DNA from 3 places in the Mesorhizobium sp. B2-9-1 genome. Region 2 is predicted to be linked to each of the others. Evidence: predicted binding sites of a transcription regulator. Region 2 holds the regulator's gene; each other region holds the start of a gene.

Region 1 (5,705 bases), on a different contig from region 2:
ATGGCGCTCAGTCCTGCGGCGTTGGCGATTGGCGAAAGCGACAGCGGCATCCGATCTCCCCCAAGTGGGATCAAGTGGGGGAGATGTCCGGCAGGACAGAGGGGGGCGCCGTAGAGCGCCAGCCTCCCCTGCACGTCAATACCGCAGCACAAACGGAAATGGCCGGGCTCGTCCCGGCCATTCCCTTGATTCTTGCAGAACCGATTACGGCTTGATCGGCGCGTATTTGCCGTCGTGCCATTGGTTGATGTCGTAGCTGGCGTTCTTCAGATCGCCCTTCTCGTCGAAGATGACGTCGCCGACCACGGTGCTGATCGGCTTGCCGTCCTTGAGCGCCTCGGCGACCTTGGCCGGATCGTCGGTGCCCGCGCGCTTGACGCCTTCGGCCACAGCCTGGATCACCGCATAGGAGAACAGCGTGAAGCCTTCGGGCGTGAAGCCGCCGGCCTTGATCTTGGCGACCGCGTCCTTCGCTTCGGGCTTGGCCTGCGGGTCCGACGGGAAGACGAACATGGTGCCTTCACCGGCCGGGCCGGCAACCTGCCAGAATTCCGGCGAAGCGATCGAGTCCGGCATGATCAGCTGGAACTTGACGTTCTGCTCGGCCGCCTGGCGCAGGATCAGACCCGCCTCGGGGTGATAGCCGCCGAAATAGACGACGTCGGCCTTCAGTTCCTTCAGCTTGGTGACGAGGGCCGAATAATCCTTCTCGCCGGCATTGATGCCTTCGTAGTCGACTTCCTTGAGACCGCCGGCATTCATCGTCGCCTTCACGGCGTCGGCGACGCCCTGGCCGTAGGCGCTCTTGTCGTGCAGGACGACGACGTTCTTGCCGGCGTATTTCTTGGCGATCCACGGGCCGATGAAGGCGCCCTGAGCGTCGTCACGCGTATAGAGGCGCATGATGGTCGGCCAGCCGGCCTTGGCGGCGGCGTCGGTCAGCACGGGGTTGGATGAGGCGGGGCTCATCATCAGCGTGCCGGCTTCGGCATAGACGGCCGAGGCCGGAATGCTGGAGCCAGAGCAGGCATGGCCATCGACGAACTTGACGCCGTTGGCGACGATGCGGTTGGCGACCGAGACCGCCTGCTTCGGATCGCACTGGTCGTCCTCGATGTCGAGCTTGATCTGGGAGCCGTTGACGCCGCCAGCCGCATTGATCGCGTCGGCGGCGGCCTGCGCGCCCTGCTTGAACTGGTCACCGATGGTGGCGAGCTGGCCGGTCATGGGGCCGACCACCGAAATGGTGATGTCGTCGGCAAAGGCAACCGGGGCGCTCATCATCAGGCCAAAAGCGGCCGCGCTCAAAATACCCAATTTTTTCATGACTATAAGAACTCCTCCACTTGCGCGTGCCGATCCGGCCGCGCTTCTTCCACAGAGCCGGGACAATTTCACCCTTCGCCGAAACTGTCGAGAGGACAGTGAGGCCGGTTTTGGTTCATTCCGACGAGGATTTCTTGGGCCACGCGCCTGATTGCCAGGCGTAATGCAAAAAGCCGCGCCGACCTTGTTTCGGTCGGTCGCGGCTTTTGCAGTCGAGCTCCCCAGACGCCCCCGCGCCTGAAACCCGCTCGCTTCCCTGTTTTTTCGCGTGGCTTCGGTTGTCTCAACCCGCCACGTTCTCGTTCTTCTTGACCGGCCGTCTTTCCGCGGCCTTGTCCCAATGAGCTGAGCGCTGCGCGCTGAGGATCAGTGCATCGTCATCCATTCGCGGGCTTCGCGCAGCGCCGTGGCGATCTCGACTTTCGACATGGTGGCCGACAGTTCCGAGCGCAGCTCGGCGGCGCGGGCCGAGCCCTTGATCGCGGCGATGTTGAACCATTTGTGGGCGGCAACGACATCGGTCTCGCAATCGCGACCGGTCGCATACATCATGCCCAGCTCGAAAAGAATGTCGGCCTGGGCAGTTGCCCCCATGGCGCCGAAGCCGTCCTCAAGCATTTCAAAGCGTGCCATTTCAATCCCCTGTCTGGCTCCCGAGAGCTGCCTCCTTTTCCCTTGGTATCCCTCGGGGCGAGCCGCTCTTTCGATGCTTTCGAGGATGACGGCTGGCCTTGAATCCGTCGTTAAATGGCTTGCTTAATTTGAGGAAAACAAAGCTAAAACAAGAGGTAAACGCGGAAAACCGTTAAGCATGGGAATCCAGCGTTTCAGCCATTTTGCGTCAAATTCGATGAAAATTGCCGGTGGCGGAATCAAGACTTCGCTAACCACGGAAACCGAAGCGTTTTTCGGTCGCGTTTATTTTCAATCGACCGCGCGGCGAAAATCCTTGCAACCTTCCGTCGCGGCACCGCTTTCGTTTTGGCGGCGGCTGGATTAGCTTTACCTTTGCGTAAGGGGCAGGAAGGCGGACTGGAGCCGCCGCAACCCCATAGGGAGGTGGACAAGATGTCTCGAAAGCTGACTCTGGCCCTGGCGGCCACCTTGATCATGGCGGGCGCCGCATGCGCCGACCCGATCGAAGGCAACTGGAAGACGCAGGCCGGCGACACCGCGGCGATCGGCGGGAGCGGTTCTTTCTCGATCACGCTCAAGACCGGCAAATACGCCGGCAAGACGATCGGCTCGCTGAAGGCGGCCGGCGACAACAAATATGCCGGCAGCATCACCGACCCGGCAAACGACAAGACCTATTCCGGCAAGGCGACGCTCTCGGGCACCGCGCTCAAGATGAGCGGCTGCGTGTTCGGCGGCCTGATCTGCAAAAGCCAGACGTGGCACAAGCTCTGAGCGCCAAACTCCAGACCATACGAGACGGCCAAGGGCGTTTCACCGTTTTGCGAAACGGTGAAACGCCCGATTTCCTTGTTTGACGCAATTCCGGACGGAAAATCGCTCACACTTTTCCTGGAATTGCGTCTTTGTTTGACGCAATCCAGACGGAAAACCGCCCACACTTTTCCTGGAATTGCTCTACACGGCCCGTTTTTTGGAGCGACAGCGCTCCGCCGCGCTGTGGCACCGGCACGCGTGCAAGACCCTCGTCAATCAATTTGAACCGCAGATGAATACCGGTCTCAGAACCGGTTCAGAGGCCGTCAGGCATTTTCTCCCGCATTGAAGGAGAGAGAAATGCTTGCCCGTCGCTTCACCATCGTTTGCCTGCTGATGAGCCTGTTCGGCATGCTCTTCGCCATCCTCGTGGCGGAGGCCGGCCACCCCGTTCGCTCGTGGGAACGGCCGGTGCCCGCATTGTCGGCCTCGTGAACCAAATCGAGCTCTGAAACGACAAAGCTTAGAATCGACCAAGCTGGAAATCGGGATACCACCAAAATGAACCGCATCGCCGACAATGCAACGAAGATCCTCCGGCTGCTGCCGCGGGCGATGCTTATCCTGATGCTGCTGGCAGCCCCGGTGCTGGCGGTGCCGATGATGCGGGCCGATACAAGCCATAGGATCGAGGCGCCGCCGCACAAGAACACCAGCGTAGGCTTCGTGCTGCTGATCAGCCTGCAGCGCGGGTAGATGTGACGATATTCAGGTGACCTGAATCTCGTCACACCTTGAATCGGAGCGATAACAAAAAATCTCCAGCTGGGTAGCGGTTCCTGTCCGCTCACCCCTCCCAAGCGCTCTCCTGAGTCTCTATATTGAGCCATGGAAAAGCGAATCTACCCCCAAGCCATCGACTCGGTCGTCATGCCGGAGCCCTTCGGCAAGCAGGACTTCCACGACGCCAGAAAGGCCGTCGCGGCGCTGCAGGCGCTCTACGACCGCAACACCAAATTCCTGCGCGATTCTTTCTCAGCCCTTGCCGCGGGCGGAGATGAAAGCAAGCGCTACCGGGCCTTCTATCCGCAGATCGGCGTCACCACGACCTCGTTCAGCCAGGTCGACTCGCGCCAGGCCTATGGCCATATGCCGACGCCCGGCCATTTCGCCACCACGATCACGCAGCCGCAACTGTTCGAGAACTATCTCATCGAGCAGCTTCGGCTCATCATGCGCAATCACGGCGTGACGGTGACGGTCTCGGAATCGACGACACCCATCCCGCTGCATTTCGCCTTCCTGGAAGGCACCTATGTCGACGGCGCCGCCGCCGAGCGCATCAAGCGGCCGATCCGCGACCTGTTCGACGTGCCCGATCTCGACGGCACCGACGACCAGATCGCCAACGGCACCTTCGAGGTGGCGTTCGGCGAGCCGCGGCCGCTGGCGCCGTTCACCGCGCAGCGCATTGATTATTCGCTCCACCGCATGACGCATTACACGGCGACCAGCCCGCAGCATTTCCAGAACTTCGTGCTGTTCACCAATTACCAGTTCTACATCGACGAATTCGTCGCGCGCGCCCGCGAGTTGATGGCCAATGGCGACAGCGGCTATGTCGAGTTCGTCGAACCCGGCAATGTCGTGACCAGGAACGGGGAGACGGTCCCGGAAGGAACGCCGCCGCACCGCCTGCCCCAGATGCCGGCCTACCACCTGAAGAAGCCGGGCCATGGCGGCATCACCATGGTCAATATCGGCGTCGGCCCGTCCAACGCCAAGACCATCACCGACCATATAGCGGTGCTGAGGCCGCATGCCTGGGTGATGCTTGGCCACTGCGCCGGGCTGCGCAACACGCAGGCGCTGGGCGACTATGTGCTGGCGCATGCCTATGTGCGCGAGGACCATGTGCTCGATGACGACCTGCCGGTCTGGGTGCCGATCCCGCCGCTGGCCGAAATCCAGGTGGCGCTGCAGGAGGCGGTCGCCGAAGTGACGGGACTGTCGGGCTACGACCTCAAGCGCATCATGCGCACCGGCACCGTCGCCACCATCGACAACCGCAACTGGGAGCTGCGCGACCAGCGCGGACCGGTGCAGCGCCTGTCGCAGTCCCGGGCCATCGCGCTCGATATGGAATCGGCCACCATCGCCGCCAACGGCTTCCGCTTCCGCGTGCCTTACGGGACGCTGCTGTGCGTTTCCGACAAGCCGCTGCATGGCGAACTGAAGCTGCCCGGCATGGCGACCGAGTTCTACAAGCGGCAGGTGGCGCAGCATCTCACCATCGGCATCAAGGCGATGGAGAAGCTGGCCGAAATGCCGATGGAGCGGCTGCATTCGCGCAAGCTCAGAAGCTTTTCCGAAACCGCGTTCCAATAGAGCCGCACGCCTGCCAGCGACCGGCGAGGCAATCGGTCGTCTTGCTTGGGCCGCAATTTGGCCGATAACCGGTCCGAACGGAAGACTGGGCTTCGGAGAAAATGACAACGGGCGGCGCGCGCTTGAGCATGATAGCTCAGCTGATAGTCCTGGCGATGATGGCATGCTCGGCTGCGCTCTTGGCCGGGTTCTTCGGCGCGCTGCATCCGGCCTTCGATTCCTTCTCGCATTTCCGCATGCATCTGAGCCTGCTGACGGCCTTGCTTGCGCTGTTGCTGCTTGCCGGTCCCTACCGGCTGCAGGCCGTCGCCGTTCTGGTCTTCGCCATCGCCTGCTTCGCTACGACGACGGGCGCGCTTCCCAGATTGTCGGCGCAGCAGGCGGTCGCAAAGCCGGCCGACCGGATCACCTACAGCCTGTTGCAGATGAACCTGCGCTTCAACAACCCGACGCCGAAGAAAGTGCTGTCGCTGATCGGCAGGACCAATCCGGACGTCATCACGCTCGACGAAGTGTCCGGCATGTGGGCGAAGGAGCTCGGCTATATTGCCGGCGCCTACCCCTATCGCATCCTGTGCGACTATCCCAACGGCATATTC
Region 2 (5,705 bases):
CCGACACCGTCGTCATCCAGGAAAACGTCCGCGATCTCGGCAATGGCAGGATCGAGCTGACGGAGCCAACCGCAGAAGCACGCAATGTCCGCCGCCGCGGGCTCGACTTCGGTCAGGGCGACGTGCTGCTCGAAAAGGGCCGAGTTCTCGATGCGGCGGCCCTTTCGCTGGCGGCCTCGGCCAACCACCCAGCCTTGTGCGTCGTGCGCCGGCCGCTGGTCGCGATCATCGCCACCGGGGACGAATTGCTGCCGCCAGGCAGCGCGCTCGGCCCCGACCAGATCATTTCGTCGAATGCTTACGGCGTTGCCGCCGCCGCCCAGTCGGTCGGCGCGCGCGCGCTCGATCTCGGCATCGCCGCCGACCGCCAGGAGGCGATTGCCGCGCTGGTCCGGAAAGCGGTCGAGGCCGGCGCCGATATCATCGTCACGCTCGGCGGCGCCTCGGTCGGCGACCACGACCTCGTCCATGGCGTGCTGACCGGCGAAGGCATGCAGCTCGATTTCTGGAAGATCGCCATGCGCCCCGGCAAACCGCTGATGTTTGGCCGGCTTGGCAATGTCCGCTGCATCGGCCTGCCCGGCAATCCGGTGGCAAGCATTGTCTGCTCGCAACTCTTCCTGAAGCCGCTGCTTGCCCGGCTCGGCGGCCGCGATCATCGGCAGGATATGCGAATGGCCCGGCTTGGCACCGCGATGCGGGCCAACGACGTCAGGCAGGACTATGTGCGCGCCGTCGTGCGCGAGGACGCCGGCACCTTGATCGCGACGCCTTTCGGCATCCAGGACTCCTCTATGCTGCGGATGCTCGCCGACGCCAACGGCCTGATCGTGCGCGAGCCCTTTGCGCCGGCCGCGGAAGCCGGCGCTGAATGCAGCGTGCTCATGCTGCGCTAGACGTCGACGAAGTCGATCCTGATAGGTCGACGAGGTCGATCGTAACCCTTATTCGCCGACCAACGTACGGGTCAGGGGATGATCCGGGTCGGCGAGACCATCGACAATATTGAAATGATGTCGGTCCGGCTCGACCACTGAACAGGTGGCAGCGCCGAGCCCGGTCCAGATGTTGGCGAGCAACGCGCTGTGGCGCAGGAATTCCGCACGCTCGCCGCCGCCGGCCCAGCAGGTGATGCAGGCTCCCTGTCGAGGCCGCAGTAATGCCGGGCTTTCGCTCCGCGCTTCCGGCTCGTCGATGTTCAATGTTTCGTTCAGCGCGGTGAACATCAGCGGCCGAAGGTCGTGCAGGCCTGAAATCGAAACCACCTGTCGTATGCGCCATGTCACATCGGATGATAGCGGTGAGGCCGTGGTCACCATTCGGCTGGCCAGATGCCCGCCGGCCGAGTGCCCGGTCAGCATCAGCGGACCATCGACCATGGCTGCCGCCTTCTCGATCGCTGCAGCGACCTCGCCGACTATGCCGCTGATCCTGGTCTGCGGGCACAGCGTGTAGGAGGGCATGGCGACGGCAAAGCCGCGCCCGAGCGCGCCTCCAGCCAGATGCGACCAGGAGCCCTTGTCCGACTCCATCCAGTAGCCGCCGTGGATGAATACGACGAGCCCCTTTGGCGCCGCAGACGGGAGAAACAGGTCGAAGCGATTGCGCGGCGCGTCGCCATACACGATATCGAGCCGCGCCCTGCCCTCTGACAGCAGCCTTTCGCGGAATGCCCGCGCCGGACCATCCCACGCCGCGGGCCAGCGGTCGCCGCCCGCGATGTTGGCGCCATTTGCGTAGGCGTCATCCCAGTCGACAACACGATGTCCCAGCAACGGTGTCTCCGCGATCAGGTCATTTGTTCGGCATCGCCGATTCAAAGTCAGGTAACAGTTGTTTTGACGGCAAAGCGCGCGTCTTGCCAGATGCCAGTGCGCAGGATGTCCTCCAGCACCTCGACCGCATTCCAGACATCGCGGTAACCGACATAAAGCGGCGTGAAGCCGAAACGAATGGTGGATGGCGCGCGGAAATCGCCGATCACGCCGCGCTCGATCAGGGCGCGCATCACCTGGTAGCCATTTGGATGGGCGAACGATACCTGGCTGCCGCGTTCTGCGCCTGAGCGCGGGCTCTCCAACTCAAGACCGATGCCGCCGCATCTGGCCTCGACAAGCCGGATGAACAGGTCCGTCAGCGCGACGCTTTTTCTCCGCACGGCCCTCATGTCGACGTCGTTCCAGAGATCCAGCGCGCCTTTCAGCGCGCGCATCGACAGCACCGGCTGCGTTCCGCACAGGAACCGCCGGATGCCAGTGCCCGCGGCATAGCCCTGCTCGAACGCGAAAGGCCGGGCATGGCCCCACCAGCCGCTGAGCGGCTGGCGAATGTCGCCGTGGTGGCGGCTCGCGGCGTAGATGAAGGCCGGCGAGCCCGGCCCGCCATTGAGATACTTGTAGGTGCAGCCGATGGCGAAATCGGCATTCGAGCCGTCGAGATCCACCGGCAGCGCACCCGCTGTGTGGCAGAGGTCCCACACGATTAACGCGCCGGCTTCACGGGCCTTGCGGGTGAGCGCCGCCATGTCGCGCAGCCGGCCGGATTTATAGTTGACGTGGTTGACCAGGATGACCGCGACGCGATCGTCGACCAGTTCCTCAATCGTCGGGGCATCGGCGCCTTCGAGCCGCAGCACCGTGCCGGGCCGCGTCGATGCGACCCCTTCCGCCATGTAGAGGTCGGTCGGAAAGCTGTCGGTCTCGGCAACGATCACCGAACGCTCGGGCCGCATCGCAAGTGCCGCATGCAGGACCTTGTAGATGTTGATCGAAGTCGTGTCGCAAACGACCGTCTGGCCGGGTTTCGCGCCGATCAGGCGCCCGAGCTGGTCGCCCAGCTCGATGGGCATATCGAACCAGTCGGCGGTGTTCCAGGCGCGGATGAGATCCCGCGCCCATTCCTGCCTCGCGGCAGTCTCGATCTCGTTGAAGGCGTCGATCGAAGCAGCGCCCAGCGAATTGCCGTCGAGGTATATGACGCCTTCCGGCAAGACGAAGCGATCGCGCATGGCGCGCAGCGGATCCGCGGCATCCATCGCCTCGACTTCGGCGAAATCAGGAATTCCCCTCATTGTGCTGCCGCCTCCATTTCGATCTGGCCAAGGGGGTTGTCTCACCACCGTCGGCGACAGGGCAAGAACCTTTGGTCCTATGTTAGCTGGTCCATAGACGGCGAAGACCCTGGATCGGAACCATTGCTAAGGTTGGCATTTTGGGTCCGTTTCGTTCACGGTGCGGCACGCTTGCGCAGAAACCGACGTGATCCCATCCACGGCTTCGTGATGGTGTCGGCTCTTGATTCAGCTTAAGGAGGCTCCAAATCCGAGCGGAATCAACGCCCCTACCCCAGCCGGGACGGCCAAGGCATCACCGGATGCGACATCGTTTCGGCCGCCTTAACAAATTCACTAAACTTTAAACGGTTGCGGAACACAACTGGAACAGATAGTGTTTGTTCTGGGTTTGTTTTTCTGATTCTGGTTTCAGAACCCGTGGGGGCCGCCGATGCTGACGCGCAAACAACATGAACTCCTGATGTTCATCCATGAACGCCTGAAGGAGAGCGGGATTCCTCCATCATTCGATGAGATGAAGGAGGCGCTCGACCTTGCCTCCAAGTCCGGCATCCACCGGCTGATCACGGCGCTGGAAGAACGCGGCTTCATTCGCCGGCTGCCAAACCGGGCGCGCGCGCTGGAAGTGCTGCGCCTGCCCGACTCGATCGCGCCAGGCCTTAATGCCGCGAAGAAGTTTTCGCCGAGCGTCATCCAGGGCGGCCAAGGCAATCTCAATCGCCAGGTCAAGCCGGCGACGCCATCGCGCACCCCGACGCCAAGCAATGACGACGAGGCCGCGGCGGCCGTATCCATTCCGGTGATGGGCCGCATCGCCGCCGGCGTGCCGATTGACGCCATCCAGCACCAGACGCATTCGATCTCGGTGCCGCCGGACATGATCATGGGCGGCGAGCATTATGCGTTGGAGGTCAAGGGCGACTCGATGATCGAGGCCGGGATCTTCGACGGCGATACCGTCATCATCCGCAATGCCAACACGGCAAGCCCGGGCGAGATCGTGGTGGCGCTCGTCGACGATGAGGAGGCAACCTTGAAGCGTTTCCGCCGCAAGGGTGCCTCGATCGCGCTCGAAGCCGCCAACCCGGCCTATGAGACCCGGATCTTTGGACCGGACCGGGTCAAGGTTCAGGGCAAGCTCGTGGGACTTATTCGCCGCTATTGAGCAGAACTGCTCGCCGTCTTCGCCCGGACGACAATCTATTGGGCCGGTGCGGCGGCTGGTTTTTCCGGCTGCTTATAGGGCGCCAGTCCCCTCGCCTCGCGCGTGTATTTCCGCTGCTCGTGCCAGGGTCGGTATGGTTCTACGACCGCGTAGCGGACGGTTGGCCGCGCGGTTGCCGATTGCGGATCGAAGAAGACGGCGGCGCTGCCGTCGCGCGCCAGCTGCCGCTTGGTGACGACGAGCACACGCGGATCGCGGCATGGGTTATAGGCCGTGGCGTCGTTGATGACGATGAGGTCGGCGAAACCGCAGGCCGGCCGGGCGGCGTCGCGGGTCTCGGCGAGCGCGACGATCGCGCCGGAAGGATGCCGGCCGATGCAGAGATCGCCGGTGCAATAGAAGGGCGAGCCGGGTGGCAGGTCGACGGGATCGGCAATGTCCAGCGTATCTTTGGCGAACCTTTCCGGCGGCACGATATCCTCGGCTTTCAGCGCCCGTTTCCAGTTGTCGGTAGTGAACTCGTTGGAGCGTTCGCGATTGACGGCAAGCTCGCCGCCGCCGATCGGCATCGCCACCAGATGCGCGTCCTCGGAAATGAGCACATCCGGTGTGCGGACGTGCGGAATGGCCAGCAGCGCGGCGAGCGCGAAGGGTACGGCGGCAAGCCTCAGCCAGGTGGTGGCCATGGTCGCGATGACCAGCGCGACCGTCGCCAGCAGCACCGACTGGATCGAGATCAGCCCGACGGCATCGACAGGCGAGCGCTCGGAAATCCATGCCGAGATGGCGATCATCGCCGTCAGCCCCTTGCCCATCACATAGAGGAGCGGACCGTCGAAGCCGAAGGGCATGGCCAGCGCGCTCAGCACGGCGAACGGCATGACGATCAGCGAGACGATCGGCATGACCGCCAGATTGGCAAGCAGGCTGAGCGGCGACACCCGCTGGAAGTGCCAGATCGCAAACAGCAATGTCGCGCTGCCCGCGATGAGCGACGTCACGGCGGCGCCGCCCACGCCAACCACCAGTTTTCGCGACAGGAACCCGAGGAATGAACGCTTTGCCGGCGGCGCGGTCGTTTTGCCGGCGCGATAATCGGCAAAGCCGGCATAGGCGCCGACCAGGGCGGCGGTGGCGGCGAAGGACATCTGGAAGCTCGGGCCGACCACTTCATGCGGCGAGACCAGGATGACGGCGATGGCAGAGATCGCCAGGTTGCGCATTGTCAGCGCCGCGCGGTCGAAGAGCACGGCGGCGAGCATCACGGCCAGCATGATGAAGCTTCGCTCGGCCGCCACCACGATGCCGGAGATGATGAGGTAGGCGGCGATCGAGATGAGTGCGATCCCGGCGGCGTATTTCTTCACCGGCCGCCGCGACGAGAAATCCGGAAACAGCGCGAAAGCGCCGCGCAAAAGCACCATGATCGTGCCGGCAACCAGCGCCATATGCAGGCCGGAGATCGAA
Region 3 (5,705 bases), 210 kb from region 2:
TCGACCCAGTTCGCCTTGTATTTCAGCATCAGATGCACCTTTTCCGGCGGTTTCGGCAGGTCGGTGTCGATCGCCGAAGCGAAGGGGTGAACGAGGTCCGGCCACGTCGGGTCGTAGAGCCAGAGTGCTGCGCCGCATTTCCTGCAGAAATTGCGCTCGCCGGTCGAGACCTCGCAATGCGGATGCTCGTCATCCTCGATCTCGGCCCGGTAGACGCCGAGATTGCGCTTGCCCCTGGTATCAAGCGTCTCGTAGTCGGCGCCGAGATTGATGGCGAAACCGCCGCCGCCTTGCTGCTTGCGGCAGATCGAGCAGTAGCAGAGCATGAACGGCACGGGCGTGTGGCTTTCCACCTCGAAGCGGACGGCGCCGCAGCGGCAGGAGCCTTTGAGCAGGACGGGCATGACGGGAACTCCGTTTCCAGGTTTCAACCTGTCAGCATGCTTTTGGTTGCGGCGATGACAAGGCCGGTGACGGATGAGATGATCGCGGCATGGACAATGCGCGTCTTGAAGAACTGTTCGAAAGCCTGGGACCGATCGCCATCCGAAAACTGTTCGACGGCAAGGGCATCTATTGCGACGGCGTCATCGTCGCGGTCGTCGTGCGTGGCGAGTTGATGCTGAAGGCGGACGAGGAGAGCATCCCAGACTTCGAAGCCGCCGGCTGCCGCCAGTGGACCTATACCGGCTCGCGTCGCGGCAAGGAGGTGGCGATGCCATATTGGAGCGTTCCCGACGAGGCCTTCGACGATCCGGACGAGATGGCGGTGTGGGCGCAGCGGGCTTATGAAGCGGGACGAAGGGCGGGGAAGTAATAACCCCGGCGTTAAATTCAGCCAGCAGCTGGCACGCCAATGCCGGCGGAAGCGGTCATTGGCGACCTTGCTGAGAGAACGGTAGTTTGCAAGGCTGTATCGTCGCGGCGAGACTTTCCGCAGCGCTCAAGAACCTAAGTTAACCGTACTTGAAGCCCAATTTTCATGGCAGTAATCATTAGACCGGAGCAACTTGGCGACGTGCGGGTCATTCACGACCTGACTATTGCCGCTTTCGAACCCATGTCGTTTAGCGATGGTTCGGAGGCCCCGATCATTACCGCGTTGCGGAATGATGGCGACCTGACGGTTTCACTTGTTGCCGTCAGCGGCGGAGACATTGTGGGACACGTGGCCTTCTCACCAGTGACAATTGGAGCTGAAAGCCATGGATGGTACGGGCTTGGTCCGGTATCTGTATGGCCGGATAAGCAGCGGCAAGGCATCGGAAGTGCATTGATTTACGAAGGGCTTGCAATCCTCAGGGCGAACGGAGCAAAAGGCTGCGTGTTAATCGGTGATCCGGCCTATTACGGGCGCTTCGGCTTCAGAAGCGACGGCAACTTGAGCTATCAAGATCTGCCCGCGCAATATGTGCAATCACTGCCTTTCCAGAGCGAACCCGCCAACGGACAGCTGAAATTCAGCCCTGCATTCAACCGGTAGAACGGATTCAAAGCTGAGGGATTAGATTCTGCCCTATAAAGCTTTGGCGATCTCCGCCGCCAGCCGCGCATTGTTCTCGACCAGCGCGATGTTGGTCTTCAGGCTGCGGCCACCGGTCAGCTCCAGAATTTTCGACAGCAAAAACGGTGTCACCGCCTTGCCGGTGACGTTGAGCGCCTCGGCCGCCTTTTGCGCGGCCTGGATATAGCCGTCCATCTCGGCGGCCGGGATTTCGTCGCTCTGCGGCACCGGATTGGCGACGAGGATGCCGCCGCCCAAGCCCAGCGCCTGACGCGTGCGGTAAAAATGCGCGATGTCTTCCGGCGCATGAAGGGTCAGCGGCGCGCGGAAGGGCGACTGCCTCGACCAGAAGGCGGGCATCGTCTCGCAGCCACGGCCGATAACCGGCACGCCGCGCGTTTCCAGGACTTCCAGCGTCTTTTCGATGTCTAGGATCGCCTTGGCGCCGGCCGAGACGACGATGACCGGCGTGCGCGCCAGCTCGTCGAGGTCGGCCGAGATATCGAAGCTTTTCTCAGCGCCCTTGTGGACGCCGCCGATGCCGCCGGTGGCGAACACTTTTATGCCGGCCATATGCGCGGCGATCATGGTCGCCGCAACCGTGGTGCCGCCGGTACGCGTTTGAGCGACCGCGAAACCGAGATCGGCGCGCGACAGCTTCATGGCATCGCCCGTCATGGCAAGCGATTCGCGCTCGCCGTCGGAGAGGCCGATCTTGATGCGGCCCTCGACCACGGCGATCGTCGCCGGCACCGCGCCGCCATCGATGATGATCTGCTCGACCTTGGCGGCCATGGCGCCGTTGTCGGGGTAGGGCATGCCGTGGGTGATGATGGTGCTTTCCAGCGCCACCACGGGCCGGCCGGCGGCAAGCGCCTCCGCCACGGGCGGATGGATATCGACGAAGGGGCGGGCGGTGTCAGGCGTCATGGCTGTCTCCGATCCGAGGGATTGCTCCGGCAGTGGTGGCCCTATGCCACTTCCCGCGGCTCCGGCACAAGGGCAAGCGCCTGCGTGAAGGTGGTGATCGTGAAGGACGGCACGGCCTGCGGGCTCTCTATGGCGAGCATTGCCGCGGCAAGGCCTTCGCGTAGTGCTGCGCGCAGTGACAGGCCGCGCAGCAAGGCGGCGACGGTTGCGCCGGTCAAGGCGTCGCCGGCGCCGGTCACGTCGGCCACCTTGCGCGGCGCGGGCGGGTCGATCTCGAAGATGCCGGTGTCGTCGAAGCCTAGCACCGGAGCGCTGCCGGACGTGACCACGCCGGCATTCAGGCCAGCGCGCCTGAGCGCGTCGACAAGGGTCTTGCCGGATGGCTCGGCGCCGACCAGCGCGGCGGCCTCGCGACGGTTCATGAAGAGCAGCGACAGACGGTCGAGCAGCGGCGCCAGGCGGACGACCTTGGCCGGCGAGACGGCTATGGCGAAGACCGGCCGGCCGCAGGCAAGCGCCAGCAGGCGCTCCAGCGCCGCCGTCGGCAGGTTGGCGTCGCACATGATGGCGTCGGCGGCGGCGATCGCCTCGCGCACCTTGGCGCGCCTTATTTGCTTGGGGAAGGCAAGGTCGTAGAGCGCCATGTCGGCAAGCCCGACGATCAACTCGCCTTCGGCATCGATCAGCGCCGTGTAGCTCGGCGTCGTGCGGTCGAGGAACACCACCGAAAAGTCGGTTATCCCGGCGTTGTCGATCGCCGAGGCGACCGTGTCCGCCGCAGCGTCGCCGCCACGCACCGAGATCAGCGAGGCCGACACGCCGCGCTTCACCACGCTGCGCAGCGCGTTGAAAACCACGCCGCCGACGTCCTCGCGCATGATGCCGGGATTCGAAGCCGCGGGCACATAGATGCCCGAGACCTGGCCGCGCCGGTCGATATGGGCGCCGCCAAGCGCCAGGATTGTTGGGGATGTCGGCATTTCGGGTCGGTGACTTTCGTTGGTCGCGCGGCTGCGCACACTAGAGCGGTTCAGCGTTTCACGGAATCGCCGAACTGCCCTAAGTCTTTATCCCGGACGGAAAACCGCTACGCACTTTTCCTGCAATTGGTCTAGGTTTCCTCAGGTCGCCCTGCAATCGGGGTCGCGATTCGGACGGCCGGATATCGAAATCTCTTCTGGACCGGTGGCTGCACCCTGTACCAGCCTTGGTGAGACAAAAATAGAACAAATCCAGATATTGATTATTTTTCAGATATTTGTTGCCCCTTGCCAAATGAGAACAAAAAAGGTACAAAACAAGCAGGGATCACGGATTGTCCGGCCTTCATTGACGACCAAGGGGTGATGTATCATGGCTCAGAATTCTTTGCGGCTTGTAGAGGATAAGGCAGTGGACAAATCAAAGGCTCTGGACGCGGCGCTGTCGCAAATCGAGCGCGCGTTCGGCAAGGGCTCGATCATGCGGCTCGGCGCCAACGAGCAGGTGGTCGAGATCGAAACCGTGCCGACCGGCTCGCTCGGCCTCGACATCGCGCTCGGCGTCGGCGGCCTGCCGCGCGGCCGCATCATCGAGATTTACGGGCCGGAAAGCTCGGGCAAGACGACGCTGGCGCTGCACACGGTTGCGGAAGCCCAGAAGAAGGGCGGCATCTGCGCCTTCGTCGATGCCGAGCACGCGCTCGATCCGGTCTATGCCCGCAAGCTTGGCGTCGACCTCGAGAACCTTTTGATCTCGCAGCCCGACACCGGCGAGCAGGCGCTGGAGATCTGCGACACGCTGGTGCGTTCGGGCGCCATCGACGTGCTGGTCGTCGACTCGGTGGCGGCACTGACGCCGCGCGCTGAAATCGAAGGCGAGATGGGCGATTCGCTGCCCGGTCTTCAGGCTCGCCTGATGAGCCAGGCGCTGCGCAAGCTGACCGCCTCGATCTCGCGTTCCAACACCATGGTCATCTTCATCAACCAGATCCGCATGAAGATCGGCGTCATGTTCGGCTCGCCCGAGACGACCACCGGCGGCAACGCGCTGAAATTCTACGCCTCGGTGCGCCTCGACATCCGCCGCATCGGCTCGGTCAAGGACCGCGACGAGGTCGTCGGCAACCAGACCCGCGTCAAGGTGGTGAAGAACAAGCTGGCCCCGCCCTTCAAGGTGGTCGAGTTCGACATCATGTATGGCGAGGGCGTGTCGAAGACCGGCGAGCTGATCGATCTCGGCGTCAAGGCCGGCGTCATCGAGAAGTCGGGCGCCTGGTTCTCCTACAATTCCCAGCGCCTCGGCCAGGGTCGCGAGAACGCAAAACTGTTCCTGCGCGACAATCCCGACACGGCGCGTGAGGTCGAGCTTGCATTGCGCCAGAATGCCGGGCTGATCGCCGAGAAATTCCTCGAGAATGGCGGCTCGGAAGGCGGCGACGACGGTTTCGAGGACGAAGCCGGCGCCCTGTAAAGTGCGTTTACGCCTGGGATTTTGGGCTCTGCGCGACCCGAGGGCGGCCGAGGATAGTTGGTTGGCTTAGCCGGAGTTCGGCCACAATCCTGGTTTATCGTCTTATGCTTATGTAATCGAGTTCTTGTATTGCGTAACCCGAACCGCCGGCCTTCGTGCCGGCGGTTTTGCGTTTCGCGGGCAGCGCTGAGCCGCCGCTCGTCGGCCGATGGCCCAAAGCGCGTCGCGCTGCAATGAACTCACGCGGTGTGCCTTGATCTTTGTTTATGCATGTCGTTTTCCCAAAAACCGCTTGCGCAGTTTTGAGCGACACGCCTGTTTTCCGTGTTTCTGGACAGGCACAAGAGCTATCGCTAAAAGGCCAATCTATCTTCTGAAACACCAAAGCCCATTTGCCGCCGGCCGGGCCGGCGGTTCTTGCGAAAAAGGCAGTATGCAATGAGTGGCGTGAACGACATCCGGTCGACATTCCTCGACTACTTCCGCAAGGAGGGCCACGAGATCGTCGCCTCCAGCCCGCTGGTGCCGCGCAACGATCCGACGCTGATGTTCACCAACGCCGGCATGGTGCAGTTCAAGAACGTCTTCACCGGCCTGGAGAAGCGTCCCTATTCGCGGGCCTCTACCGCGCAAAAGAGCGTGCGCGCTGGCGGCAAGCACAACGACCTCGACAATGTCGGCTACACCGCGCGCCATCTGACCTTCTTCGAGATGCTCGGCAATTTCTCGTTCGGCGACTATTTCAAGGAGCGCGCGATCGAGCTTGCGTGGAACCTGATCACCAAGGGTTTCGGCCTCAAGAAGGACAAGCTGCTCGTCA

What was found. The regulator LexA, encoded in region 2, represses DNA repair genes until DNA is damaged. The targets are predictions, from matches to a motif close to TGTTCNNNNTGTGTTCNG.
Region 1: FJW05_RS23565 (sel1 repeat family protein) is a predicted target of LexA. The motif match lies at 2,093-2,110, and genes of this name have one in related genera.
Region 3: recA (recombinase RecA) is a predicted target of LexA. The motif match lies at 3,712-3,729, and genes of this name have one in related genera.

What each region holds. Positions count from the first base shown of each region.
Region 1 is NZ_VFTP01000019.1:2,134-7,838, forward strand. Features, by position in the region: gene FJW05_RS23560 (ABC transporter substrate-binding protein) at 205-1,326, opposite strand; gene FJW05_RS23565 (sel1 repeat family protein) at 1,693-1,959, opposite strand; gene FJW05_RS23570 (hypothetical protein) at 2,138-2,326, shown strand; gene FJW05_RS23575 (DUF2147 domain-containing protein) at 2,395-2,736, shown strand; gene FJW05_RS27950 (hypothetical protein) at 3,079-3,213, shown strand; gene FJW05_RS23580 (hypothetical protein) at 3,280-3,474, shown strand; gene FJW05_RS23585 (AMP nucleosidase) at 3,649-5,106, shown strand; gene FJW05_RS23590 (endonuclease/exonuclease/phosphatase family protein) at 5,235-5,705, shown strand, end outside.
Region 2 is NZ_VFTP01000001.1:754,152-759,856, reverse strand. Features, by position in the region: gene glp (gephyrin-like molybdotransferase Glp) at 1-896, shown strand, start outside; gene FJW05_RS03740 (alpha/beta hydrolase) at 945-1,775, opposite strand; gene kynU (kynureninase) at 1,823-3,070, opposite strand; gene lexA (transcriptional repressor LexA) at 3,504-4,238, shown strand; gene FJW05_RS03725 (ComEC/Rec2 family competence protein) at 4,274-5,705, opposite strand, start outside.
Region 3 is NZ_VFTP01000001.1:542,547-548,251, forward strand. Features, by position in the region: gene FJW05_RS02655 (GFA family protein) at 1-404, opposite strand, end outside; gene FJW05_RS02660 (TfoX/Sxy family protein) at 494-817, shown strand; gene FJW05_RS02665 (N-acetyltransferase) at 983-1,483, shown strand; gene FJW05_RS02670 (pseudouridine-5'-phosphate glycosidase) at 1,517-2,434, opposite strand; gene FJW05_RS02675 (carbohydrate kinase family protein) at 2,476-3,414, opposite strand; gene recA (recombinase RecA) at 3,788-4,885, shown strand; gene alaS (alanine--tRNA ligase) at 5,324-5,705, shown strand, end outside.